2 regions of the Pseudomonas putida group bacterium ESBL64 genome follow, and region 2 is predicted to be linked to the other one. Evidence: riboswitches for the same ligand, from Rfam matches in the RefSeq annotation. Region 2 holds a riboswitch; the other holds the start of a gene.
What was found. Region 2 has a riboswitch for thiamine pyrophosphate ahead of thiC (phosphomethylpyrimidine synthase ThiC). Riboswitches for the same ligand answer to the same signal wherever they lie in the genome.
Positions count from the first base shown of each region.

Region 1: linked by a shared signal. The riboswitch ahead of V6093_RS04060 (TenA family protein) and the one ahead of thiC (phosphomethylpyrimidine synthase ThiC) in region 2 are both predicted to bind thiamine pyrophosphate.

Region 1 covers NZ_CP145799.1:907,066-911,482, reverse strand. The annotation lists gene codB (cytosine permease) at 1-714, opposite strand, end outside; gene tenA (thiaminase II) at 943-1,608, opposite strand; gene V6093_RS04060 (TenA family protein) at 1,605-2,252, opposite strand; TPP riboswitch at 2,331-2,445, opposite strand; gene V6093_RS04055 (Ig-like domain-containing protein) at 2,687-4,417, shown strand, end outside.
Region 2 covers NZ_CP145799.1:4,474,846-4,479,262, reverse strand. The annotation lists gene cytX (putative hydroxymethylpyrimidine transporter CytX) at 1-642, opposite strand, end outside; gene thiC (phosphomethylpyrimidine synthase ThiC) at 808-2,688, opposite strand; TPP riboswitch at 2,844-2,950, opposite strand; gene V6093_RS20305 (TolC family outer membrane protein) at 3,111-4,417, shown strand, end outside.

The sequences.
Region 1 (4,417 bases), 2.3 Mb from region 2:
GCCAAGGAGGAATGCCACCACGCTGGCGATCACCGCTACCCGGCCACTGCGTGCCAGCCGTGTCCAGTTGGTGGCTTGGGTGGCGCCACTGGCGAAGGTGCCGAAGACCATGGTCACTGCCGCCGAAAAGGTCATGGTTTCATGTGGGACGACTGCAGCCAGGCCGGCAAAGCCACCGGCATCGCGGGTGGCGATGTACATGGACACCAACAGCAGCACGAACATCAATGGCACCGACACCCGCGACAACAGGTCCAGCCCCTTGAACCCGATGATGGCCGTAATGCTGAAACCCAGCCCGAACAGCACCATCAACGGCATGCCGAAACCATCCGCCAGCCCCAGCAGCTTGACCAGCACGATGGCCACCGTGGCCGTACCCCAGGCATACCAGCCCAGTTCGGCAAAACCCAGCAGAAAGTCCGAGAGCCGGCTCCCCGCTTCACCAAAACAGAAGCGCCCCATCAACACGGTATTCAGCCCGCTGCGTGAGGCGATGAAGGCCAGCACTGCGGCATACAAGGCAAGCAAACTGTTGCCGAGGGTCGCTACCCACAGCATGTCGACAAAACTGAATGCCATGCCCAGCTTGCCGCCGGCGAACATCGTGCCGGTAAAGAAGGTGAAGCTGAACAAGACCATCGCGATCGGCAGCAGGCCCTTGCGGGCGGACTGGGGGGCTTCGCTGAGTGGAAATTCGCTGGGTGAGCTCATTGCACGGGGCTCCGGGTGTGTAGTTGGGAGCGGAAAGAGCAATATGCGGGCCGCTTTTTCCTGCGCCGCCACCCGGAAGAAATCGGGCTGCTCGCCCAGAAATCCATATGCACTGTGCACATTAAAGCTGCGATCTGACGATCTGAAGTGTGCGGGACGACTTATTTTGAGGCGCTCATGCACCAAAGCGGGCCTGGGCTGGGTAGTAATCACCCAGCCCACGGCGGTTTACACGGTCCCGTCCAACCCCATTTGCCAGAAATCAGCCTCCAGGCTGGAGGCCTGGCCAAAAATCCCTGCCAGTTCGGCGAACCGCTGCTCGGTCATGCTGCGCGCTGCCAGTTCGTCCAGGTGCTTGCGCGCTGCTGCGGCCACCCCTTGGTAGCCCTCCCCGGCATACTCGCCAATCCACTCGCGGTAGGGGTGATTGCTCAAGTCGCCAATGCGCTCGGCCAGGGTCCGGCCGATTTCGGCATAGCCGATCACGCAAGGTGCCAGTGCCACGTGCAGCTCCAGCAGGTCGCCGGCTGCGCCGCAGTCCAGCACATAACGGGTGTATGCCACCGTGGCCTGATGCTCTGGCGCGGCCTCGATGTCTGCCTGGGTCAAGCCCCAGCGTGCGCACAGGCGCAAGTGCAGCTCGGTTTCATCCAGGATCGCCGACAGCCCGGCCTGCGCTGCACGAATGTCGGCCGGGCGGCGGCTTTTGTAGGCGGCCAGCGCCCAGGCGCGGGCGAACTGGATCAGGAACAGGTAATCCTGCACAAGGTAGGTCCGGAACGCTTCCTCGCTCAGCGTGCCCTCGCCCATCTGACGCACGAAGTCATGGTCTACGTAGCTGTTCCATTGTGGCGAGGCAGCGGCCTTGAGGCGCTCGAAGATATCCATGCTCATTTGCCCTCCGGGTACACTGCATCGAAGAAAGCCAGCTCCAGCGCCACGGTGCGCTGGTAGAAGTCACTTGCCAATGCGGCCTCCTGCGGGCCGACGCGGTCCAGTTCGGCCTGCAGGAAAGCGACGAATGCCTGGAATGCCGGGTTGTCATGCAGGGTAATCCACTCGGCATGGACGAAGTTGTCCGGCATCGGTTTCGGCGCCTTGAGCGCCCAGTCCAGGTACAGGCCTTCGGCAACGTTCAGCACCGCCAGTGCCGCTGCGTAGGAACGGGTGGCTGCCGCTTCGCGCATGATCGCCTTGAAACCTGCGGTAGGCGCGGTATCGGCCGGTTCACTGCGTTGCGCCGGGCTGACACCCAAGGCCTCGAAGGCACGCAGGAAGTAGGTGTTCTCGTCACTGCAGATCATCCCGGCAAAGCGGCCGAAGCGCAGGCGGGCTTCAAACGTGTCAGCGGTGGCGATGGCCGCGCCTAGCAGGGTCACGAAGCTGTCGAGGAAACGGTGGTCCTGAACCAGGTAGTCGACCATGATCGGGTCCGGCAGGCTGCCGTCGCACAGTCGGGTCACGAAACGGTGGCCAACGGCCGCCGACCAGGTCGGCTCGCTCTGGCGGCGCAGGGACTGGCTGAAACGTTCGGTCATGTTGCTGTCCTTGATGAGGGTGACAGCGAGACCTTGAAAGTTGGCATGGACTGGCCTCGCAGTGAGGCCGGCAAAAAGGCAGGTTACAAGCCCCATCCCTTCGCCGGCATGATCCGGATCAGGTTCGAAGGGTCACCGCGCTGTAGCGTTCAGCGGTTTCTCAGCCCATTGCCGGGCTCCCCTTGGTGAGGCTCAGGTATACCCGAGGGCGCCGCGCCTGTCACGCCCCAAACTGTGGGCAATGGTGACCCGCTAATGGGTATCTGTCCCCATTCTTGACGCGCCATCTTTTAGTGCACGCCAGACGCTGCAAGGTTTTGTATGTCAAGGCATTACTGAAAAATCTGTTGGCATAGCTGTTGCTGATGGCCATTTAACGGGCAAAACGCCATTGATGGCTTAAGGCCCTAAGGCCGCAAAAGAGGCTTAAGCCAATGAAAACACCTGCTGCGAGTCACGCGTCCAGACGCGCGTTCCATCTCTCCTCCGTCACTGCGCTGATGATCAGCCTCGGGTTGATCACGGCCATGGCAGCCCCCCTCGACGACAACAGCATGCCACCGCCGACCGACCCGTCGGCCTACACCGACCAGCCGGACGACCCGACCGCTGCCTTGCTTGAGCTGAACACCATGCCAGAGGCCAACGAAGGCTCGCTGGAGCTGACCGATGGCGCGTATGGCGACCGCAACACGGTACGCACCGACAACGTACTGCCGCCTGCCCTGCAAACGTCGGACAAGTACCCTACCAACGGCAAACCCAGCCCGTTGTTCGGTGCGCAACCTTTCACCCAGCAACTGTTGCTGTTCGAAGAATTCGGACCAGAGAAGCTCGACCCGACCACGCCGGTGCCCGATCTGACCTTCCCGGTACCGACCCTCGGCGCGGCCCCCGCCCAAGACCCCAACGTGGTGGCACGCAGCGGCCCCAGTGGCAACGCACTGGAAGCGTTCCTCAAGCAACCCGGCCTGTACCCGTTTCCGACCCAGTACGCCAACGTGCTGGACCGCAACCCATGGAAGGCGCAGATCGAGATGTTCCTCAACCGCCAGCCGGTCGGCTCGCCCGCTGAAGGCCGGCCACCAGGAAAAGGCTGGTCGCACCAGCGCTGGAACGAGTTTTACCCGCAGGCAGCGTTCAAGACCGCCCAGGCCGGTGCGCGCATCAACCTCGGCCTGCGCGACCGTAAGCAACTGCACAACTATGCCGTCGGTGAATTTGCCCCGGGCGGCCTGTACTACCAGACCTCCGACATTCCGACCACGCTGGGCACCACCAAGGGCATCGACACACGCTTCCATCCGAACATGCCGCTGCAAAACCACAAATCGCTCTGGACCTTCGACGGCACCTTCCCGCCCAAACTGCTGATGGTGCGCTACGGCCAGCCAATTCTGATGCGCCATTACAACGCCCTGCCGATTGACCCCTCGGCCAACGGTGGCTTTGGCCTGCATACCATCTCGACCCACGAGCACAACGGCCACTCGCCGGCCGAAAGCGACGGCTTTGCCAACGCGTACTTCTTCCCCGGCCAGTACTACGACTACCGCTGGCCGGTGCAGCTGGCCGGCTACGACACCATCAACACCCGTGCCCAGGACCCGCGTGCAGCTTTCCCCTGCTCGCCGGGTGAAACCTTGTTCGTCAACGATGGTTCACCGGGCCTGAAAACCTGCGAGAACGGCAGCATCAAGATTCGTGGCGACTGGCGCGAAACCATGAGTACCCACTGGTTCCACGACCACATGATGGATTTCACGGCGCAGAACGTCTACAAGGGCAACGCCGTGATGATGAACTACTACAGCGCCCTGGACCGCGGCAACGAGGCCCTGCAGGACGGTGTCAACCTGCGCTTCCCAAGCGGGTCAGCCATGCCTTGGGGGAACCGTGACTATGACGTCAACCTGGTGGTTGCCGACAAAGCCTGGGATGCCAATGGCCAGCTGTGGTTCAACCCGTTCAACACGGACGGCTTCCTCGCTGACCAGATTCTGGTCAACTGGCAGTACAAGCCCAGGCTCAAGGTGCGTGCGCGCAGTTACCGCTTCCGTCTCCTCAACGGCTCGGTGTCGCGCTACTTCAAGTTCGCCGTGGTGCGGGAGATTGCCGGTACCAGTGGTGAGTTCAAAGGCCCGTCCGGCTCCAACCTGTCGTAT
Region 2 (4,417 bases):
GGCGATGACGATATCGAAGCCAACCGCCAGCGACATCGAACCATCCCCGGCACGGTTCCACAGTTCGGCCAGGTCGGCCTTGGCGAACAGGTTCCAGGTCAGCCACAGGCAAGCGCCCAGCAACAACCAGATCCCCCAGGCGCGCAGCACCTTGCGCACGAAGGCCAGTGGCCCGCTGACAGCCAGCAGGGTGGCCAGGGCACCGAAGCACAGCGTCCAGAGCATGGGGCTGTTCCAGGCACTGTCCTCACCGAACGCTCGCGCCCCCAGCAAGCTGGCAGCATCGCGCATGACGATAATCTCGAAAGCACCCCAACCCACCAGTTGCAGCAAGTTGAGCAGCGCCGGCAAGCGCGCGCCATGGCTGCCCAGGCTGAGTTTCAGGGTGCCCATGGCGGACAGGCCGGTGTCGCTGCCGATAACCCCCGCCGCACCCAGCAACAGCACACCGACACCGGTGCCCAGGGCGATGGCCAGCACGGCGCCAGCAAGGCCCAGGCCTGGCGCCAGCATGGCGCCGACCTGCAGCACCATCAGGCCGATGCCGAGGGAAAACCACAGTGAAAACAGGTCGCGAGCACCGAAGATGCGCTGCTGGATGGGGATTGGATGGTCGGGAGAGAACTGGCTGGGTGATGTCATGGTTGGCGCTCGCCGGCAATATTGTTGGTGTTCCTGGCGAGGACTTCGTCCTCGTATCGCGACGCAAGGCCGCTCCCACAAAAACCACGCAGGCTTCGAGGCTTGCGCGGTCCTTGTGGGAGCGGCCTTGCGTCGCGAAAGGGCCGCAAAGCGGCCCCAGCGTGCTTAGACTTTGTGGTACAGCTGGCTGCCTTCCTGGCGGAACCGCTCGGCCTGCTCACGCATGCCTTGCTCGACCGTCACATCCACGGCCTCGATCTTGGCAGCGTACTCACGCACTTCCTGGGTGATCTTCATCGAGCAGAACTTCGGCCCGCACATCGAGCAGAAGTGCGCGACCTTGGCCGATTCCTTCGGCAGGGTCTCGTCGTGGAAAGCGCGGGCGGTGTCCGGGTCGAGGCCCAGGTTGAACTGGTCTTCCCAACGGAACTCGAAACGCGCCTTGGACAAGGCGTTGTCGCGAATCTGTGCACCCGGGTGGCCCTTGGCAAGGTCGGCGGCATGCGCGGCGATCTTATAGGTGATGATGCCGGTCTTGACGTCGTCCTTGTTCGGCAGGCCCAGGTGCTCCTTCGGCGTGACGTAGCAGAGCATGGCGCAACCGAACCAGCCGATCATCGCCGCACCAATGCCCGAGGTGATGTGGTCGTAACCCGGCGCGATGTCGGTGGTCAGTGGGCCGAGGGTGTAGAACGGCGCCTCGTCGCAGCACTCCAGCTGCTTGTCCATGTTCTCTTTGATCAATTGCATCGGCACGTGGCCGGGGCCTTCGATCATGCATTGCACGTCGTGCTTCCAGGCAATCTTGGTCAGCTCGCCGAGGGTTTCCAGCTCACCGAATTGCGCGGCGTCGTTGGCATCGGCAATCGAGCCAGGGCGCAGGCCGTCGCCCAGCGAGAAGCTGACGTCGTAGGCCTTCATGATTTCGCAGATTTCGTCGAAGTGGGTGTACAGGAAGTTTTCCTTGTGGTGCGCCAGGCACCACTTGGCCATGATCGAGCCACCGCGGCTGACGATGCCGGTGACGCGCTTGGCGGTCAGGGGCACATAGCGCAGCAACACACCGGCGTGAATGGTGAAGTAGTCCACGCCCTGTTCGGCCTGCTCGATCAGGGTGTCGCGGAACAGTTCCCAGGTCAGGTCCTCTGCCACGCCGTTGACCTTTTCCAGGGCCTGGTAGATCGGCACGGTACCGATCGGCACCGGCGAGTTGCGAATGATCCACTCGCGGGTTTCGTGGATGTGCTTGCCGGTGGACAGGTCCATGACCGTGTCCGATCCCCAGCGGATGCCCCAGGTCAGCTTGGCCACCTCTTCCTCGATCGAGGAACCCAGGGCGCTGTTGCCGATGTTGCCGTTGATCTTCACCAGGAAGTTGCGACCGATGATCATCGGCTCTACTTCCGGGTGGTTGATGTTGGCCGGAATGATCGCGCGGCCACGGGCGATTTCCTGGCGAACGAATTCAGGGGTGATTTCTTTCGGGATGTTGGCACCGAAGCTGTGGCCGGCATGTTGCTCATTCAGCAGGCCGGCGGCGCGGGCCTCCTGCAGCTTCATGTTTTCGCGGATGGCCACGTATTCCATTTCGGCGGTGATGATGCCCTGACGGGCATAGTGCATCTGCGAGACGTTGGCGCCGGCCTTGGCACGACGCGGGTTGCGCACATGGGCGAAACGCAGCTTGGCCAGCTCTGCATCGTTCAGGCGCTGCTGACCGAAGTCGGAGCTCAGGCCTTCCAGGCGCTCGGTGTCACCGCGGGCTTCGATCCACGCCGAACGCACATCGGCCAGGCCTTTGCGCACGTCGATGATCACGTCGGGGTCGGTGTACGGGCCAGACGTGTCATACACCAGCACCGGGGCGTTGGACTCGCCGCCGAAATCGGTCGGGGTGTCATCCAGGCTGATTTCACGCATGGGGACGCGGATGTCCGGGCGCGAGCCTTCGACATACACCTTGCGCGAACGCGGGAAGGGTTGCACGGACTGCTGATCGACTTGTGCCGATTCGCTGAGGTTGATCGCTTTTTCTTGTTTGGTCATCACAGGCTCTCCTGACGGCTTCCTAGCAGTGGAATGTCGGGGTGAACCTGAAACGCGCGGACGCACCCTCTTTGGGTGCAGTGCCGGACATGGGGGGTGCCTGAAGCTGTATGCAGCTGTGACAATCCCGGACCTGGCACAAGAGGCTCCCCGGGAAGGCGAGCAATCTTGTTCCCTACGCAGGCGCTAACCTGATCAGGTTCAACGGGATCCGCACCTCTGCGATCTCAGCCTTTGCTTCAAGGCACCCCGACAAGAACATGCGCAGTCTAGACTGGAGTGGTCAGCAAAGCCAAGCAGGTAAATGCGCGGATGATGAAAGGCACACCGAGCGATTGTTGCCGGGTGCGCATGGCACTACACTGGCCCATCGCTCGATACTCAACAGTTCAGTAATTAAATTTCGTACAAGGATTGCCTCTATGCTGCGCAAACTCTCACTGGCGATAGCCGTGTCTTGTGCGTCCAACGGAGTGGTCTGGGCAGCGGACGTGCCTTCGACAGTCAAAACCGATCTGGTCAGCGTCTACCAGGAAGCAGTGGACAACAACGCCGACCTGGCTGCAGCACGCGCCGATTACGGGGCACGCCGCGAAGTGGTGCCGCAGGCCCGCGCCGGGTTGCTGCCAAACCTGTCGGCCGGTGCCGAGATGATGAACACCCGCACCAAGCTGGACGAGCCGTCCATGACGTCCAATCGCAGCGGCAACGCCTGGAGCGCGACCCTGGCTCAGCCGATCTTCCGCGCTGATCGCTGGTTCCAGTTGCAAGCCGCCGAAGCAGTCAACGAACAGGCAGCACTGGAGCTGTCGGCGACCGAGCAAAACCTGATCCTGCAAACCGCGCAAAACTACTTCGCCGTCCTCCGCGCCCAGGACAACCTGGCCGCCACCAAGGCAGAAGAAGCCGCCTTCAAGCGCCAGCTGGATCAGTCCAACGAGCGTTTCGACGTGGGCCTTTCGGACAAGACCGACGTGCTGCAATCCCAAGCCAGTTATGACACTGCACGGGCCAACCGGATCATCGCCGAACGCCAGGTGCAGGATGCCTTCGAGGCCCTGGTAACCCTGACCAACCGTGAGTACACCTCTATCCAGGGCGTGGTGCATAGCCTGCCGGTACAAGTGCCAACGCCCAACGATGCCAAAGCCTGGGTCGAAACCGCCGGGCGCCAGAACCTCAACCTGCTGGCCACCAACTACGCGGTTTCTGCCGCAGAAGAGACCCTGCGTCAGCGCAAGGCCGGGCATGCACCGACCCTGGACGCCGTGGCCAAGTACCAGAAGGGTGACAACGACAGCCTTGGCTTCACCAACCCATCGCAACTGGGGGTGCGCTACAGCGGCGATGTCGAGCAGACCAGCGTTGGCCTGCAACTGAACATACCGATCTACAGCGGCGGCCTGACCAGCTCGCAGGTACGCGAGGCTTACCAGCGCCTGAGCCAGAGCGAGCAACAGCGTGAAAGCCTGCGCCGCCAGGTCGTGGAAAACACCCGCAACCTGCACCGCGCAGTGAACACCGATGTGGAACAGGTACAGGCGCGCAAGCAGTCGATCATTTCCAACCAGAGCGCGCTGGAAGCCACCGAAATCGGCTACCAGGTCGGTACCCGCAACATCGTCGACGTGCTTGATGCCCAGCGCCAGCTGTACACCTCGGTGCGCGACTACAACAATAGCCGTTACGACTACATCCTCGACAACCTGAGCCTGAAGCAGGCAGCCGG